4 regions of the Cupriavidus sp. GW821-FHT02F09 genome follow, and region 1 is predicted to be linked to each of the others. Evidence: predicted binding sites of a transcription regulator. Region 1 holds the regulator's gene; each other region holds the start of a gene.
The links. The regulator FNR, encoded in region 1, switches genes on or off when oxygen is low (the NO sensors DNR and NnrR bind a similar motif). The targets are predictions, from matches to a motif close to TTGATNNNNATCAA.
Positions count from the first base shown of each region.

Region 2: a site for FNR is predicted at 1,875-1,888, ahead of AC07XB_RS04735 (universal stress protein). Genes of this name have one in related genera too.
Region 3: a site for FNR is predicted at 1,956-1,969, ahead of AC07XB_RS02515 (TraR/DksA family transcriptional regulator). Genes of this name have one in related genera too.
Region 4: a site for FNR is predicted at 2,745-2,758, ahead of AC07XB_RS28580 (DUF3149 domain-containing protein). Genes of this name have one in related genera too.

Region 1 covers NZ_JBWKVH010000007.1:22,344-27,026, forward strand. Annotated here, with positions in the region: gene scpB (SMC-Scp complex subunit ScpB) at 1-347, opposite strand, end outside; gene AC07XB_RS10440 (hypothetical protein) at 474-914, shown strand; gene AC07XB_RS10445 (sulfite exporter TauE/SafE family protein) at 938-1,702, opposite strand; gene fnr (fumarate/nitrate reduction transcriptional regulator Fnr) at 2,001-2,726, shown strand; gene AC07XB_RS10455 (hypothetical protein) at 2,813-3,058, opposite strand; gene AC07XB_RS10460 (membrane protein) at 3,061-3,279, opposite strand; gene ccoG (cytochrome c oxidase accessory protein CcoG) at 3,347-4,683, opposite strand, start outside.
Region 2 covers NZ_JBWKVH010000003.1:45,304-49,986, reverse strand. Annotated here, with positions in the region: gene AC07XB_RS04750 (DUF6691 family protein) at 1-34, opposite strand, end outside; gene AC07XB_RS04745 (YeeE/YedE family protein) at 43-477, opposite strand; gene AC07XB_RS04740 (metalloregulator ArsR/SmtB family transcription factor) at 492-812, opposite strand; gene AC07XB_RS04735 (universal stress protein) at 909-1,760, opposite strand; gene AC07XB_RS04730 (cobalt-precorrin-7 (C(5))-methyltransferase) at 1,925-2,614, opposite strand; gene AC07XB_RS04725 (sensor domain-containing protein) at 2,857-4,683, shown strand, end outside.
Region 3 covers NZ_JBWKVH010000001.1:506,038-510,720, forward strand. Annotated here, with positions in the region: gene AC07XB_RS02505 (zinc-dependent alcohol dehydrogenase family protein) at 1-837, opposite strand, end outside; gene AC07XB_RS02510 (universal stress protein) at 1,035-1,865, shown strand; gene AC07XB_RS02515 (TraR/DksA family transcriptional regulator) at 2,142-2,522, shown strand; gene AC07XB_RS02520 (BCAM0308 family protein) at 2,606-3,109, shown strand; gene AC07XB_RS02525 (phosphoribosyltransferase) at 3,231-3,893, shown strand; gene AC07XB_RS02530 (bifunctional acetate--CoA ligase family protein/GNAT family N-acetyltransferase) at 3,995-4,683, opposite strand, start outside.
Region 4 covers NZ_JBWKVH010000034.1:46,067-50,749, forward strand. Annotated here, with positions in the region: gene AC07XB_RS28565 (acyltransferase family protein) at 1-796, shown strand, start outside; gene AC07XB_RS28570 (Bug family tripartite tricarboxylate transporter substrate binding protein) at 1,005-1,943, shown strand; gene upp (uracil phosphoribosyltransferase) at 2,058-2,708, shown strand; gene AC07XB_RS28580 (DUF3149 domain-containing protein) at 2,838-2,984, shown strand; gene AC07XB_RS28585 (helicase HerA-like C-terminal domain-containing protein) at 3,112-4,662, opposite strand.

The DNA.
Region 1 (4,683 bases):
GCGACACCACGGATTTCCTCGATATCGCCCCGCGTGACCGGTTGCCGGTAGGCAATGATCGCCAGCGTCTCCATCACGGCGCGGGAGTACTTGGGCGGCTTTTCAGGATTCAGCCGATCCAGGTATTCACGCATGACAGGGCGGCTCTGGAAACGCCAGCCACTGGCCAGTGCCACGAGTTCCACGCCGCGTTGCTCCCAGTCGCGGCGCAGCTCTTCGAGCAGCACACGAATGGTGTCGGCACCGACGTCGTCGGCAAACAGCCGGCGCAAGTCATTGACGCGCAAGGGTTCCTGCGCGCAGATCAGCGCGGTCTCGAGGACGATCTTCGCCTCTTGGGTATTCATGTTGATTGCGTGCAGCCTGTCTTTGCACCTGCGCCCCGGTTGATCCCGGGCGCACTGGAGATTGCGGGTTCAGCGGTAGGGATTGCCACCGCCATCTGGCCGCGCAGCCAACCGCATGCTTGATGCATGCCAGCCGTGCGCCTTCTTTTATTGCATCGGGTGCCGGACCTGACCGGCAGGAGATCGCCCGGCCACCGGCATTATCTGCCAGTCGACGGAGCCCTTGCGTCGCGCCTTCCCCCTGATGTGGCGGACCTGTCCGGCGCGGCGTTTATCATCGAACGCGCCGGGTGCAAGAAAATACGGATATCGGGCCTGCTGGCCTATTTCACCCCGCCCTGCCGTAGCTGGTCTTTTGAACCGAATCTTTTGAACCGGACGGCGGATGGGGAACGGTCCCTGGCGCTGATGCCTGCCTGGGTGTTCCTGGCATGCATCCCTGAGCAGCGGATGCTACCTGACGATGCCACGATGAAATACGTGCGCGATATCGCTGTTCTTGCGATTGTATGGCATTCCCTGGCAAACCTGCAACCGATTCGCACAGCTACCTCAGCGAAGAAGTGACAGATACACCACGAAGCAGCGCTTCAGAAGACCAGGCAGAATCCATGCGCGGCAAGCGTCTCAGGCAAAAGCAGCGCGCGCGCCACCCCGGCCAAGCCAAAGGCCACCACCGCAAGCCCAGCGCCAGCCCGCAACGCCGGGCGCCGCGAAAGCTGCCTGAGATAGCCGGACAGGCCCGAGATCACCAGCAGGTTCGGCAGGGTGCCCAAGCCAAACACGGCCATCACCAGCGCGCCCGACGGGGCATTGCCGGCCAGCAACGCCATGGCAAGAGCACCGTACACCATGCCGCACGGGACCAGCCCCCAGGCTAGCCCCATGCCGTAGCGGCGCAGCAACCGGCCCTGCCCATGCGCCCGGGCCACAGCCGGCAAGCGCGCCCCGACGGCACCAAGGCCGCGCAGCAAGCCACCCGCGCCCCGGGCGGCGAGCCGCTCCAGCCAACCCGTACCCATGGTGCGCCCGCGCAACATCCACAAGCCCGACAGCACCAGCATTACACTGCCGACCCCGAACAGCCAGCGCTGCAGCGGCAGGTACTGCGTCTTCCAGACGCCGGCGCCAAGGGCGCCCAGCAAGCCTCCCAGCACCGCATACATGCTCAGCCGCCCGGCATGCATGACAAGCAGTTCCAGCAACCAATGGCCGGGACGCCGGAGCACCGTGGCAGGCACGCGCGCAACGCCGCCCTGCTCCGCCGCCAGCGCGATCCCGCCGCACATGGCGGCGCAGTGCACGCCGCCCAGCAAAGCCAAGGTAAATACGCTGATAAGCACGCCTATGGTCAACTTCTCCTCCCAATCACACAATCGCAACGTCTGGCGCGGTAAAATGCGGCGAACGCGCCCCCGCAGCTCCAAGAGGCGCTATCAACATGAGGCCTTGCGCCCGCGCACACCAGCGCGCTCGCACAACATGACGACGGGCACGGCAAGCCGCGCTGCACAGATAGCGCACTGCCGCAAGACCCGCGCGCCAGGCCGATGTGGATAGCGCTTCCAACCGACGACTCTCAACGTCAAGCTCTCAACTCAATGCGCCCGCCACATCGCGCTTGACTGACTGCGCTAAACCGACAGGCCCCAATTGCTCACCACCATTCCCATTACCGAGATGTCGCCCCGCTGCTCCACTTGCTCGCTCGGCCAGCTCTGCCTGCCCGTCGGCATGTCGCAGCAGGACCTCGAAAAGATGGATACGCTGGTCCAGGACCGGGTGCGCGTACGCAAGGGCGAAACCCTGTACCGCCTCGGCGATCCTCTCACCGCCGTCTACGCGATCCGCTTCGGCACGCTCAAGACCCACCTGACAATGGAAGACGGCCGCTCGCAGATCACGGGCTTCCACCTTCCCGGCGAAGTCGTCGGCCTCGACGGCCTTGGCGAGATGCAGCATGCGTCGGACGCCACCGCGCTGGAAGATACCGAAGTCTGCGTGGTGCGCTTTGGCGATCTCCAGACGCTGTCCAACGTCCTGCCGTCGCTGCAGCATCAGTTCATGCGCCTGATGAGCAAGGAGATCTCGCAGGACCAGGTCATGTTGATCACGCTCGGATCGATGCGCGCCGAGGAGCGGCTTGCCGCTTTCCTGATCAACCTGTCCGAGCGCTTGTCCGCGCGCGGCTATTCGGCCTCCGAGTTCGTGCTGCGCATGAGCCGCGAGGAAATCGGCAGCTACCTGGGGCTCAAGCTCGAAACCGTCAGCCGCCTGTTCTCGCGCTTTGCGGAAGCCGGCCTGATCCAGATCCGCCAGCGCCACGTCAAGCTGGTCGACATGGTGGGGATCAAGCAGATCGTCAACAAGTCCTGCTGACCTGCACGTCGCGCGCCGCCCTCGCCTGCGGCGGCTCGCCGCGATGCCGCGCCTGCTGGCCTGAACCGGCAAGGCGCGCATCGCAATCACTCCAGCTCGTCCGTGTCCGCCAGCCGCGTGGGCATGGTGTACAGCGTCAAGCCGCTCGACAGCGCGCACAGCACCCACGCGATCAGGAAACCCACGGTGTAGACCGCCTCCCGCGATGCCTCGACCGGCTGGCCGAAGAAGCGCAGGTCGCCGGGATCGACCATGGAGAATACCAGCGCGGTCGTCAGCCCGGCGACCAGGAAAGCGGGCCACAGCACCCACATCAGCCAGCGTAGCCTCATGATCACCTCGCTTGCGCCGCGACCGGCGCTGCCTGGCGTGCCGCGCTGCCCGCCTTCTCAACCACCAGGCCGTGGCGCGCCACCCCTTCCTCAATGGGCGGATCCGGATGGGTCATGGCCAGCCAGATCGTGACCCCGCAGGCCACCATGGCCACGAACGGCCCACTCATCAGCAGCCACGGCCATGGCTCCTTCCACCAGGGATTACTTTGCTGCGTCATCTGGCCTCCTCTAGATCTAGATCGCGTATGTTGCGTACGGATTGGTGCAACCAGCGTCCCTGCCGCCTCATAGATTGCGCGGCACGATAAAGCTGGTGCTCTGTCGAATCTCCGCGCCATGGCTCCCCGCGCCCTCGTCGGGCACCGCGGTCACTGTGACCTCGATCTTGTGCGTGCCCTGCGCCGCGGACTCGATCGGCACGCGCACCCGGATGGGAATCAGGCGATTGGACGTGGGCTCCAGGTTGCCGGCAGCGTGATCATATTCCACAGCCAGGCCCTTGAGCTCATCGCTGCCCGCGCTGACGGCGACGCGCATTGGCGCCTCGGTCGTGTTGATCAGCTGCAGCCGGTACACGTTCTCGATCCAGCGCCCTTCCACTTCCCGCCCCAGCGCGCCGCGGTCGCGGATGATATCGACCTTGAGCGGCGTGCGCATGGCCAGCGAGGCCATGAAGCCGGCGACCAGCGCCAGCCAGATCACCGAGTAGATCACCGTGCGCGGCCGCACCAGGCGCTTGCGCGCCACGGTCTCGGAGAGCGCGCTGCGCATGGCGTTCTCGGACGTATAGCGGATCAGCCCGCGCGGGTAAGCCATCTTGTCCATGACCTGGTTGCAGGCGTCGATACAGGCGCCGCAGCCAATGCAGTCGTATTGCAGGCCATCGCGGATATCGATGCCAGTAGGACAGACCTGCACGCAGATGCTGCAATTCACGCACGAGCCCAGCCCGGCGGCCTTGTGGTCCGCCTTGCGCGAGCGGCTGCCGCGCGGCTCGCCGCGGCCCACGTCATAGGTGACCACATAGGTGTCGCGATCCACCATCACGCTCTGGAAGCGCGCATACGGGCACATGTACTTGCAGACCTGCTCGCGCATGAAGCCGGCGTTGCCCCAGGTGGCAAACGAGTAAAACAGCATCCAGAACGTCTGCCACGGACCCAGCGAGAGGCTCAGCACCTGCGCGCCGAGCGTGCGAATGGGCGAGAAATAGCCGACGAAGGTAAAGCCCGTCCATAGCGCGATCACGATCCAGAGCGTGTGCTTGGTGGCCTTCAGGCGCAGCTTGCGCACGCTCCATGGATCGCCGTCCAGGCGGATGCGGGCAAAGCGGTCGCCTTCCACATGCCGCTCGATCCACATGAAGATCTCGGTGTACACCGTCTGCGGACAGGCGTAGCCGCAGAATAGACGCCCCGCGATCGCCGTGAAGAGAAACAGCGACACCGCGGAGATCACCAGCAGCACGGCAAGGTAGATCACGTCCTGCGGCCACAGCACCAGGCCGAAGATATAGAACTTGCGCGCGCCGAGATCGAACAACATGGCCTGGCGGCCATTCCACTGCAGCCAGGGCATGCCATAGAAGAACAGCTGGGTCAGGACCACCATCCAGACCCGCC
Region 2 (4,683 bases), on a different contig from region 1:
CCAGCGAGATCAGCAAGGAAGAAAGGCGGTTCATGTCGCTCCTCATGCGCCGAGCAGGTGCCGTGCGACAAAGACCGTCGCAAAACCGGCCCCCATGAAGGCCGCGGTGGCCGCCAGCGAGCGCGGAGAGAGCCGCGACAGCCCGCAAACGCCATGCCCGCTGGTGCAGCCCGCGCCGTAGCGGGTACCCAATCCCACCAGCAAGCCGGCTACGACCAGCAGGCCAGCGCCGGCATGGACCCGGATCTCCGGCAGCGCGCCGAACAGGCGCCAGAGCAGCGGTGCCGCCAGCAGGCCAAGCACAAAGGCGATACGCCAGCCGGCTTCCGCGCGCGTTGGCCGCAGCAAGCCACCAACGATGCCGCTGATGCCCGCGATGCGCCCGTTGAACAGCACGAGCGCGGCGGCGGCCAGTCCAATCAGCAGGCCCCCGCCCAGCGCGGACCAGGGCGTGAAGTGTGTCCAGTCGATGATCATGGCCAGTGGCTCCTTCATTCAGTGGGGCAATACAGGGCGTAAAGCGTTTCGAGCACGGCCAGCGCCCGCGCATCGGCAACCGCGTAAAAAATCCGCTTGCCGTCGCGCCGCGTGTTGACCAGCCCTTCCGCGCGCAGCACACCAAGCTGTTGCGACAAGGTGGGTTGATGGATGCCAAGCAGCGCTTCGAGCTCGCCCACCGACATCTCGCCCTGGCTAAGCTGGCAAAGCAGCAGCAGCCTGTCTTCATTGGCGAGGGCGCGCAACATGGCGGTGGCGTCGCCCGCGGCGGCGCGCATCGTGTCCAGGCTCAGGGAGGGAGAAGCCGCTTGCATGGGTTCGGCAAAGGCCGGGCGAGACCCCGGCCTGCTAATCAATATACGGTTTAATATTATATTAAAATGTATATTGATGCCAGTCGAGACCGACCTTCAATGCGACATCAACACCGGTATGTCGGCGTGGCGCATCAGGGTGCGGGTGGTGCCGCCAGTGACCAGCTCGCGCAGCCGGGCGTGCCCATAGCCACCCGCCACCAGCAGGTCGGCCTGCAAGTGCCGCACCGCCTCCAGCAGTAGTTGGCCAATCCTATGGCTGCCTTGCACGGCGTGCATGACGCTGGTGATGCCCTGGCGCGCCAGGTGATCTCGCAGGCCGGCGTGCGCACCGGGCACATCGGGCATGCCGTGGGTCGCCGAGCCGTCATGCGCGCTGGACGCCGACACCACGGTGACACGCTTGGCCAGGCGCAGCAGAGGCATCGCATCGGCCACGGCCCGGGCGGCTTCCCGCCCACCATCCCATGCGATGGCGACATGTTCGCAGGGTAGATGCCGCACGCCCGGCGGCACCAGCAGCACCGGGCGGCCGGTGTTGAGCAACACATATTCCGGGGTCTGTGCCACCAGCACGGGAATGGATTCCGGCCCGGGCAAGCGGGCCAGGACGACCACGTCCGCCACCCGCCCCTGCTGGACCAGCGCCCAGCCCACGTCGTCCTCGATGACCCGGTGGGTGAAGCCCACGCCGGGCGCCGCTTCGCTCATGGCCCGATGAAATGCGGCGCTGGCTTCGGCGCCCTGCGCCAGCAACTGGCGCCGGGCCAGTTCCGCGTAGTATCCCGCCTCGTCGCCCGCGCCCCGGAACGGCTCCAGCCGCATGCCGGTGGCCGTCACCCCGATCACATGGCCGGCCGAGCGCTGCGCCAGTTCCGCAGCCAGGTTGACGCGATCCGCACAGCCGGGGTCGGCGCCGAGTTCGACCAGCACGGTCTTGAAATCCATGATGTTTTCCTCCGATCCGGAGACCCCTGCACACGGTTGCAGACGTTTTTCCGACTATCCGAAAATGGACTCTACTCCGTGCGCGGGGCAGCGCAAGCGGGCAATGCGGGCGAATTGCGGCAGATCAATGCCGAAAGCCTGCCCCGCGCGGCCGGCGCGCGGGACTACGCAAGCGGCGCCAGCTCGATCTGGCTGGCCATTGGCGCCAGCGCACGGATCAGCATGATGCTCATATCGGTGAACGCCAGCGTGCAACTGGCCAGCGTGCCACGCCAGTCCGCATCGGCCAGCGTCAGGTTCTCCCAGACCTCGACCGGATGCTCGGGCGGCACGCCCTGCGCCACCAGCCAGGCGGCGATATCGCTGGGCATGAAATCCCATGGGCGCGGAATCACGATGGCGTTGCGCTGGTCCGCCAGCACGTGCACCAGATGGCGCTTGAACGGCTCCAGGTCTCCGCGCCGGTGAAAGGTCAGGAAGGTGGTCTCGTCGAAGCAAACCTTGCCGCGCGCAGCCAGCACCTGGGCCGAAGAGATGCCGGGCACGGTATCCACCGGATGGCCGCATGCCCGCTCGACCCGCTCCAGGTACTGGAAACCGCTGAAGTGCATGTCGCCCATGAACAGCACCACGCAGCGCCGGCCGCCATGGTGCTCGGCGGCAACCCAGGCAAGCCGCTCCACCTGGTCCTGGTATCCCATGGTGACCACCTGGGCCGCCGGCGGCACCAGCGGGCGGATGACGTCGATGACCGTGTCGAAGCCGGCCACGATGTCGGCGCCACGGACCAGTTCCGCCACGCCGTGGGTCAGGAAGTCGAGGTGCCCGGGGCCAACGCCGGCGCAGATGATCATGAAGAATCCCGGTTCGATCGATGCAAAAGGGGACGGCGCGCGCATCGCCCCGTCAAGACAGGGCGCAATTATGCCAAGCCATCGGAGCGCGAGGCCTGCGCCGAGGAACGCCTGGCGCAAAAAAAAGTACTTCAGGATCCGGCACTGGATGCCGATAGCTGCTTCAGAGCCGAGTCAATGTCCCGCGAGCCCCCACCGGGCAAGGCAGGCACCCTCGGTCGTTAGCGACGTTTACCTCACTCATGCCAGATAGAGACAAAGCGCTCAGCATAGCCGACCCCCATCAGTTGTTCCGCAATTCGCTCGAGCAAGCCACCGATGCCGTCTTCATCCTGAACACGGACAACAAGGTGATCTTCCTGAACGCTGCTGCGGAGGCACTCTATGGCGCATCCCGTACGCAAGTCTTCGGCATGAACGTGGAGGCGCTCGTGCAAAAACTGCCGGATGCCGACGCGCAGCGCGCCCAGCCCTTGCCCGCCGTCCGGATACTGAGGCCGGATGGCGAACTTCGCTTTGGCCATGTCGCGGAATCCAGCACCCGCCTGGGCGACGTGACACTGCGCACGCTGCTGGTAAAGGTGGCCAACCACCCGGATGCCAGCCGCGACCATCACCCGTTGCTATCCGTCATTGCCGACGAGATCGACAGTGCCGTGCTGGTGGTCGATGCCGACTGGCACATCGTGTACGGCAACGCCGGGCTCACGCGCATGCTGGGCTACAAGCCCTGCGAGCTGAGGGGTAAGACCCCGCGCGAGATACTGGCCGGCGAGTTCACCGATCCCGGCGTGATGCAACGCTTGCATGCCCAGCGCTCATCCCCGGGCGGCGAGCGCCACGAGGCTCTGGTGTATGCGCGCGACGGCAGCGCACTCTGGGTCAGCGCCACCGTGCGCCATCTGGTCAGCGCGACCGGCGACCGGCATCACGCCATCGTCATCCTCTCCGACATCACCCAGCAGCGGACCTACGAGATGCTGCAGCGAAAGGTACTGCAAGCCATGGTGATGGAGCAGCCGCTGCCCGCCGTGATGGAATTGATCTGCGAAGAAGTACAACGCGTGGCACCCGCCGTGATCGCGTCCGTGCTGCGGGTGGCCGCCGATGGGCGCCTGCACCCGCTGGCCGCGCCTGGCCTGCCGCCCGAGTATTCGGCCGCGCTGGACGGCCTGACCATCGGGCCATCCGTGGGCTCCTGCGGCACGGCCGCCTGGCTGGGCGAGCCGGTGATGGTCAGCGATATTGCCAACGATCCGCTATGGGCGGATTTTCGTGATCTTGCCCTACCCCTCGGCCTGGCGGCATGCTGGTCCTATCCGATCAAGGCAAGCGATGGCCGCGTGCTTGCCACGCTGGCCTTCTACTGCCGCACCGTCCGCCAGCCCGACGCCTTCCACCAGCAGCTGGCCGAGGTATGCGCCTCGCTGTGCAAGCTCGCGTTCGAGCGCGAGGAAGCCGCCGAGCGGATCCTGCAGCTCGACCACTACGATTCACTGACCGGCTTGCCCAACCGCAGCCTGCTGCAGATGCAGGCCGGCACCCTGCTGCTCGCGGCGCGCTCGGCCGGCACCACGCTCAGCGTGCTGTTCGTCGACCTGGACCGCTTCAAGCATATCAACGACTCGCTCGGCCACGTCGGCGGCGACAAGCTGCTGCGCGAGGTTGCGCAACGCCTTAGCGCGCACGCCGGGGATACCGCGCTGGTGGCGCGGCTGTCGGGCGACGAATTCGCGCTGGTGCTCCCCGACTGCGACCGCACCCAGACCATTGCTGCGGGCAAGCGCATCCTGGCCGCGCTGCGCCAGCCGCTGCGCATCGACCACGCCAGCATTGCGCCCTCGGCCAGCATCGGCATCAGCATGTTCCCGGCCGACGGCGATGCGCTGGACTACCTGCTGCACTGCGCCGAGATGGCCATGTACGACGCCAAGGCCGCGGGGCGCAACTTGTTCCGCTTCTTCAGCATCGAGATGAACTGGGCCGCCCAGGAGCGCCTGGCGCTGGAGTCCGCGCTGCGCGACGCCCTGCTGGCCGAGGAGCTTCATCTCAACTTCCAGCCCCAGGTG
Region 3 (4,683 bases), on a different contig from region 1:
GATCGACCGCTCCTCCCAGAGCAGGCGATAGGGGAAGGCCGGAATATCGCTCATGTGGATGCCACCGCAAACCACGGTGCCGCCCTTGGCGACGGCTTGCAGCGCCATCGGCACCAGCGCACCCACCGGCGCGAAGATCAGCGCGGCATCGAGCGGCTGCGGTGCGGGCTGGTCGCTTGGACCGGCCCAGCACGCCCCGGTGTCACGCGCGAACTGGCAGGCGGCGGTGTCGCCGGGGCGCGTGAAGGCAAAGATCTCGCGCTGCTGGGCGACGGCGATCTGCGTCACCAGGTGGGCCGCGGCGCCAAATCCGTAAATGCCGATAGACCGGACCTTGCGGGCGTCCCCCGCCATGCGCAGCGTGCGGTAGCCAATCAGGCCCGCACACAGCAAGGGCGCCGCATGCTCGTCGTCGTAGTGCTCCGGGATGGGGAAGCAAAAGCGGCTGTCGGCCACTACGTACTCGGCGTAGCCGCCGTCGCGCGTATAGCCGGTGAACTGCGGCGTATCGCACAGGTTTTCGCGACGCGCCGCGCAATAGCCGCAGTGCCCGCAGGTCTGCCCGAGCCACGGCACGCCGACCCGGTCGCCCGGGGCAAGGCCCGTCACGCCTGCGCCACAGGACTCGACCCTGCCAACGATTTCGTGTCCGGGAATGAGGGCGGCTTTCGGGTGCGCGAGTTCGCCGTCGACAATGTGCAGGTCGGTGCGGCAGACGCCGCAGGTGCTCACCGCGATACGCACTTCGCCTGGGCCGGGGTCTGGCACGGGGACGCGCGCCAGGCGCAAGGCCGGCCCGGTGCCGTCGAAAATCATGGCGCGCATCGTCTCGTGCATGGTGACGTCCTCGGCGGTGCCCAGCATTTAGCCTAGGTCACGCTGACGGTTGCCGCTTGATCCGTATCCATGGCGTACGCGAGGCGCCAGCCCCTGTGCAGAAGGTATCGGCTTGACCTGAGTCAATAGCCACGTCCAAACGCTGCCTAGACTGGATTCAGGCTCCCAAACCCAAACCTAAACCGCACAGGAATGTTATGGAATACGCCAGCATCATGGTCCACCTGGACACCAGCCCACGCGCGCTGGACCGGCTTGAAATCGCTGCCCGGCTCGCCGTGGCACGCCATGCCCGGCTGATCGGGCTGTTTGCCGGCTTTATGCCGGATGTCGCCTGGTTTTACCTGATGGAGGGTGCCGCGACCTATATCAACGAGGACCGCCAGCGGCGCAGTGAGGCGCGCGAGGCGGTGCACCGGCGCTTCCTGGCGGCAACGCAGGACCTGGGGATCGAAACCGAGTGGCGGGCAGTGGATGGCGATCCGTTGATGATGGCGCTGCGCGAAGTGCGCGAGGCCGACCTTGTGGTTGTCGGGCAATACGATCCGGCCGACCCAGACAGCTTTGTCGCGACCCAGTTCCTGGAAACCCTCATCCTCGACGGTGGCAGGCCGGTTCTTGTCATTCCATTCGCAGGCCAGTTCGCTGTCCCCGGCGCACGTGTCATGGTGGCTTGGAACGGCGGACGCGAGGCCACGCGCGCCTTGCACGACGCCATGCCCTTGATCTGCGGCGGGCAGGCCAAGGTGCTTTGCGCGCAAGGTACCGGCGCGCGGCCCGATGCGAGCCTGCCGGGCCATGCCATGGCCGCGCTGGCAAGCCATGGCGTCCAGGCAGAGTTTGAACACTGCCAGGAAGGATCGGACATCGCCATCGGGGAAACCTTGCTCTCGCGCGCGGCGGATTTTGGCGCCGATCTGGTGGTGATGGGCGCCTACGGGCGCGGCCGCCTGCGCGAGTTGGTACTGGGTGGCGTCACCAGGGCTTTGCTGGACACCATGACGGTGCCCGTCCTGATGTCACACTAGTCACATTAACTGCCGGCATGGCGCGGGCGCGATATCCGCGCCCGCGCGCACCATGGCTGCGGCCGGCTCCGCGCATGGCCGGAAGTGAGATTGACGCAGATCATGCTAACCGGCAACCACCCACCTATATTGAAGCTTGAAGCGGAACGAGGGTTCAGCGCGCCACGCCGCAGGCACTTCGTGCCGGCGGCCCATCACTTGATCTGGCGCAAGCGGCCTGCCCGATGTCATCGCATCATGGATGTGGATCCACCTTGCCGCGCCCGGGAGTCGACGATGTCCGATTTAACGAAAGAGCAGCTCTCCAGCCTCGTCGCCTTGCTGGACAGCAGAGAGCAGAGAATCCGTGGCCAGATGGACGCCGCAGCCGTTTCCCGTACTGTGTCCGCCGAGCGCGAAGCGAACGACGACGCGGATCTCGCTGAGCATGGCACCGAGGAGCGCATGGACGATGCCGTGGCCGAACACTACCGCATGGAACTGGCCGACATAGCGGTGGCGCGCAAGCGGATCGCCAGGCTCAGCTACGGCGTGTGCGTGGACTGCGGCGAGCCCATTCCTTATCCGCGCCTGCAAGCGTATCCCACGGCCAAACGCTGCACCCCGTGCCAGCGCAAGCACGAGCACATGTTCGGGGCGCCGAGCGGTATGCGATGAGCATGGGCGGGCTCGCCAGGTGAGTCCGCAATACTGCAGGCAGGCCGCGTGGGCGCTGCCCGATTCGATTTCAGGAGCCAGACATGAAAGTCCGTGAGCGTTCGAGCCAGGTCAGGCCGGCCCGTTGGGACCGGCTTCCCCAGGATCCCATCCACGATGCCTACAAGCAGCCGGAGCAGGCGCCCGCCATCGCTTCCTGTCCCGCTTGCCACGCGGTCCTCCTGAAAGGACGTTGGCAATGGCGGGCCGTGCCGCCCGGCGCCAAGGCGCTGATGTGCCCGGCCTGCCACCGCATCGCCGACCATGTGCCCGCGGCGCAGTTGACGCTGGATGGGGCGTTCCAGCGGGAGCACCGGGATGAGATTCTCGGGCTGGTGCGGCACCGCGAAGCCCTGATGAGAGAGAGTCATCCGATGGAGCGCATCATGGCGACGCAGACTCAGGAGGATCGCATCACCATCACGACCACGGGCTTTCACCTGGCACGCGATATCGGCTCTGCCGTGCATCATGCGTATCGTGGCAAGCTGGAAATCGACTATTCCGACGCCGACGAGACCCTGTATGTTCATTGGCACCGCGCTTGAGGACCGTCATGGCGCGCATTGGGGGCCGTCCAGTCTGACAGACACCTCGCCTTACGGCGTCGATGGAAGTCGCTAGCCGGCTAGCCAGCTAGCTGGTCCCTCACCGGCAAAAGGTGATGTCATGACTTTCCAGGACAGGAACGAGGCCGCCGAGCGGCTAGCCGAAGCGCTCTCCGGGTACGGCGACGCCCATCCCCTTGTGCTGGCCATTCCACGGGGTGGCGTGCCGATGGGCAAGATACTCGCCGACCGGCTCGGCGGCGAACTGGACGTGGTCCTGGTCAGGAAGCTAGGGGCGCCATTCGACCGCGAGATGGCGGTCGGCGCGGTCGATGAAAGCGGCTGGGTCTACGTGACGCCCTACGCGGCACGAGTTGGCGCCGACTCCAGCTATCTCAACCAGGAGCGCAACGAACAGCTTGCATTGCTGCGCCGCCGCCGCAAGCAATACACGCCGGGGCGCGCCGCGCGTGCGCTGGACGGGCGCACGGTGATCGTGGTGGACGATGGGCTTGCCACGGGCGCCACCATGATTGCCGCATTGCATGCCGTGCGGCAGCAGAATCCTGCCCGGCTGGTATGCGCTGTGCCCGTGGCCGCGCCGGCTTCGCTCGCCGAGGTGCGGCGTTACGCGGACGAGGTGGTCTGCCTGCGATCGCCGGCCAATTTTTCCGCTGTCGGTGAGCATTATCGGGAGTTTCCGCAGGTTGAGGATGAGGAAGTGGTGGCTTGCCTGGAGGGCGATCCGGGGCAGCACGGGGTGGGGCGTTTGGCGGGACGGTAGTAGGGGTGGGCGTTCTGGAGGCGGTGCTTTTGGTCTTTTCCGGCTGCTGCCAGCCTCTGGCAGCCTGGCCAGTTAGGGAAAGGCGGGCGGCTAGCGCAATGTCATGGCCCATTGCCTGAGTTCGACCCCGTCAGCAAGAGGCGGAGTTCCACGCCGTCGCTGGCAGGCTGGCCAGTGCGCAGAACGTGGATACCGCTGCTTTCGGCGAGCCTGAGCATCGCCCTGTTGGTTGCCAGCGTGGTCCCGACCAGCTCCCGCGTGCCGCGTGCGCGGCAGTAGGCCACCATCTTGCCCAGCAGCAGGCTGCCGATGCCCTGGCGCTTGCAATCGGAGCGCACCGCCACGGCGAACTCAGCGCGCAGGTTGTCGGGGTCGGCTACGGCCCGCACTTCGCCCAGGATGGCCGGCTGCTCGCCGGTTGCCGCGCCGACGGCGACGAATGCCATCTCACGGGCGTAATCGATCTGGGTCATGCGTGCGAGTTGGCTGTGCGGCGGCTGGCGGATCATGCAGAAGAAGCGCATGCGGATGTCATCCGGGGTCATGGCGGCAAAGAAGGCCTGGTAGGCGGGCTCGTCTTCGGGATGCACCGGGCGCAATAGCAACGGTGCGCCGTGCCACGCCACGGTCTCCTCCAGTTCCTTGGGATAGGGCCGGATGGCAAGGCGGGCGGCGCCTGGCTGCGTAGCCGCCGCCACGCCGATGCGCGTGTCCAGGGCCAGCACGCCCGCGCCGTCGGCCAGCAGCGGATTGATATCGAGTTCGGTGATTTCCGGCAGGTCGCATAGCA
Region 4 (4,683 bases), on a different contig from region 1:
GATCCACCTGGCGTGGGGGCCGTTCTACCAGGGCACCGAGGGCAACGCGGCCCAGCAGATCGATATCTCGCATAACCTCGGCGTCGCGGGATTGGTTTGCAACGCGGCGTTCCTGCAAACCCTTGCCTGCGATACCTATGGCTCCAACGGGCCGTTGTGGAGCCTGGCCAACGAATTCTGGTACTACCTCTGGTTCCCTGCGCTATACGGTGCCTGGCACCTGCGCCGCACGCCGCAGGCGTTGCTGTGCGTATTGGCGGTGCTGGTCACGATGGGCCTGTTCCACGGCCTGGTCGAAGGCTTCCTCTTCTGGCTGCTGGGCGTGCTGGCGCAAGCCCTGGAAGCGCGGCTGGCGCAGATCGCAGCGATCGCGCGGCGCAAGTGGCTGGTGCTGCCGGCGCTGCTGGTGTTCCTGGCCGCCATTGCACTGACCAAGCACAAGCCGTACGCCGATGCCGCTGTCGCGCTGGGCTTCTTCGTGCTGTTGCTGGCCGTGCTGTCGACCCGCATCCGCATCGGCCACGCCGGCTTGTCGCGCCTGGCTACGTTGGCGTCCGGGTTTTCGTACTCGCTCTACCTGACGCATTTCCCGCTGACCCTGTTCATCGCCGCGACCCTGGTCAAGGTCCGCCTGCCTGTCAGCGCCGGCAGCCTGGGCCTGGCCGCGCTGATCCTGCTGGGCTGCTATGCCTACGCCTTTGCCGTCTACTGGGTGTTCGAACGCAATACCCAGCGGGTGCGCGGCCTGCTCGGGCACCCGGCGCTGCCAGCGGCGCAGCGCGGGCAGAATATCTAGCCGCCATGCCGTTGCCTGGCTGGCAACCCTGGCAGCCAGCCTGAAACTGCCGTAAGCTCGCCGGTCGGCGCGTCAAACGCGCGCCGCATAAGAAAAACCAGGAGCATTCATGACGGCAGCACCCCTCGCTATTCTTTCCTCGCGCATTCCCGTTCCAGTCAAAAAGCAGACCGCCGCCCGCCCGCTGCTGATCGCCGCCGCGGTTGCCATGCTCGCAAGCGGCTGGCTGCCCTCGGCCGCCAGCGCAGCCGATTACCCCGTCAAGCCAATCCGCTTCATCGTGCCTTACGCTGCTGGCGGCACCACTGACCTCGTGGCGCGCACGGTCGGCCAGAAGGTGGCGGAGAAACTCGGCCAGCCCGTGGTCGTGGAGAACCGCCCCGGCGCTGGCGGCAATATCGGCATGGAGGCGGTCGCCAAGGCCGCGCCTGACGGCTACACCATCGGCTTCGGCGCCATCTCGACCAATGCGTTGAACCCGCATATCTACAAGCACGTGCCGTTCGACCCGCGCAAGGATTTCACCGCGGTCAGCCTGCTTGGCACCTCCACCATTGTGCTGGAAGTCAGCAACAGCCTGCCGGTAAAGAATGTGGCCGAGCTGGTCAGCTACGCCAAGGCCCATCCCGGCCTGACCTACGCCACCGCGGGCACCGGCACGTCCATGCACCTGGCGGGCGCGATGTTCGCGCAGATGACGCAAACGGGCCTGACCCATGTGCCATACAAGGGCAGCAGCCCGGCCATCAACGACATGCTGGGCGGCCACGTGCAGGTGATGTTCGACAACCTGCCCGCCTCGCTGCCGCACATCCAGGGCGGCAAGCTGCGCGCGCTGGCGGTGGCCGGCAAGAGCCGCTCGCCAGCGCTGCCGAACGTGCCGACGCTGGCCGAGGCCGGCCTGGCGGGCTACGCCGTCGAGCCGTGGTTCGGCGTGTACGGCCCGGCCGGGCTACCCGCGCCGGTGGTGCAGGCACTCAATGCCGCCTTCATCGCGGCGCTGGGCAATGCGGACGTGAAGGACAAACTCGGGCAGGCAGGCTTCAACCCCAAGGGCTCGAGCGCGGCGGACCTGCAGTCGCTGACGCTGTCCGAGTACGAGAAATTCGGCAAGGTCGCCAAGAGCGCCAGCATCTCGGTGGATTGAGCGCAGGCGGGGCTGCGCGCTTGCGGCGGGAGGATCGCCGGGGGCGCGCGGCTCCGCATCCATTACAATCCGGCTGCAACGGGCCCTCGCGCCCACTCCTGCCGACTACCCGCCATGAAGCAAGATCCGCGTTTCCCCAAGCTGTACATCCTCGATCACCCGCTGATCCAGCACAAGCTCTCCCATATGCGCGACAAGGACACCTCCACGCGCACGTTCCGCGAGCTGCTGCGGGAAATCACGCTGCTGATGGGCTATGAAATCACGCGCGACCTGCCGCTGACCACGCGCCGCATCGAGACGCCCTTGGTGGAGCTGGACGCGCCGGTGATCGCCGGCAAGAAACTCACCATCGTGCCGGTGCTGCGCGCCGGCGTGGGCATGAGCGACGGCCTGGTCGAGCTGATTCCCTCGGCCCGCATCGGCCATATCGGCGTCTACCGCGACGACCAGCACCGCCCGGTGGAATACCTGGTGCGCCTGCCCGACGTGGAAGACCGCAGCTTTATCCTGTGCGACCCGATGGTCGCCACCGGCTACTCCGCCGCGCATGCGGTGGATGTGCTCAAGCGCCGCGGCGTCAAGGATGATGCGATTACGTTCGTGGCGCTGGTGGCGGCGCCGGAAGGCGTCGAAGTATTCCAGAAGGCACATCCCGGCGTGAAACTGTTCGTCGCCTCCCTGGACAGCCACCTGGACGAGCACGCGTACATCATCCCCGGCCTCGGCGACGCGGGCGACCGGCTGTTCGGCACCAAGAACTGAGTTTTCCTGGCAAGCCGGGCACTGTCTGCGCCCGGCTTGACCGGCCTCAATCCCGCCGGCCGCGGCGCTCCCTAGACTATCGGCAGCGGCACACCGTCCGGTGTGCCTCGCCTGACCTGGGAGACCCACATGGCAGCCTTGAAGATCCTGTTTTCGACCCCCACCGGGCTGATGAGCCTGGCCGTCATCGCCTTCATCATCGGCATGGGCTGGTTCTTCACCCGGCTGTTCCTGCGCAAGATGCGGGAAGACGAGGCAGCGGCGCAACGCCGCTAAGACGCAAGTCCCGCCCGCTGGCGTTATCGCCGACGGACCGGCTGGCCGATACCACGCCATGGCTATGCGCCGCGCCCGCCGATCTCGCCGGGCGTGGCACACCGGAGCGGCCGACGGCCGGCGCCTCCTACTTCTTCTTGCCCGAGCCCAGCAAGCTGCCCAGCACGCCGCGAATCAGCTCGCGCCCGACCTGCGAGCCCACCGTGCGCGCGGCCGACTTGGCCATCGACTCCAGGATGGAATCGCCGCGCCCGGTCTTGCCCGTGCCCTTGGTCAGCCCGCCGAAGATCTCGCCCGCCTGGTCCAGCCAGCCGCCGCCCTGCGCGGGCGGCGCTTCGGGCTGGCCAGCCGTAGGCGCGGGCGCGGGTGCGCCGCCGCCAGCGGCGGGGGCAGACCCAGGCGCGGCGGCGCGGCCCTTGAGCTTCTCGTAGGCCGACTCGCGATCGATGGTCTGCTCATAGGTGCCGGCCACCAGCGAGTTCGCCAGCAATTGCTTGCGCTCGTCGTCGGTGATCGGGCCGATCCGGCTGCCGGGCGCCAGCACCCAGGCGCGTTCCGTGATGCCGGGGATGCCCTTGGCGTCCAACAACGACACCAGCGCTTCGCCCACACCGAGCTCCCCGATGGCCTTTTCCAGGTCCAGCCCCGGCTTGGCCCGCATGGTGGTGGCCGCCACCTTGACGGCCTTCTGGTCACGCGGCGTGAAGGCGCGCAGCGCGTGCTGCACGCGGTTGCCGAGCTGGCCCAGCACGGTATCGGGGATGTCGACAGGATTCTGCGTAACGAAATACACGCCAACGCCCTTGGAGCGGATCAGCCGCACCACCTGCTCGATCTTGTCGAGCAGGGCCTTGGGCGCGTCGTTGAACAGCAGGTGCGCCTCGTCGAAAAAGAACACCAGCTTGGGCTTGTCAAGATCGCCCGCCTCGGGCAGTTTCTCGAACAGCTCCGACAACAGCCAAAGCAGGAAAGTGGCGTAGAGCTTGGGCGAATTCAGCAGCTTGTCGGCGGCCAGGATATTCACCACGCCCTGCCCGTTCTCGGTCTGGATGAAGTCGTCCAGGTTGAGCATGGGTTCGCCGAAGAACACGTCTGCGCCTTGTGACTCCAGCGCCATCAGCCCGCGCTGGATGGCCCCGATCGAGGCCGCGGAGATATTGCCGTATTCGGTGGTGAACTGCCCCGCGTTGTCGCCCACGTACTGCAGCATGGCGCGCAGGTCCTTGGCGTCGAGCAGCAGCAGCCCGTTGGCGTCGGCGATGCGGAAAACCAGGTTGAGCACGCCCTGCTGGGTGTCGTTGAGTTCCAGCATGCGCGACAGCAGCAGCGGCCCCATATGGGAGACCGTGGCGCGCACGGGATGGCCCTTTTGCCCGAACACATCCCACAGGGTGGTGGGGCAGGCGCCCCACACCGGCTCGGGCAGGCCGAGCTCGGCCAGCCGGGCCTTGAGCTTGTCGGAGAGCTTGCCCGGCTGGGAAATGCCGGTCAGATCACCTTTGACGTCGGCCATGAAGACCGGCACGCCCAGCCGGGAGAAACCCTGGGCCAGGCTTTGCAGGGTCACGGTCTTGCCGGTGCCGGTGGCGCCGGTGATCAGGCCGTGCCGGTTGCCCATCTCGGGCAGCAGGGCAAGTTCCAGCTCGGCGTTCTTGGCGATGATGATGGGTTCGGCCATGGTCTCTCTGGTTGGCAAGCC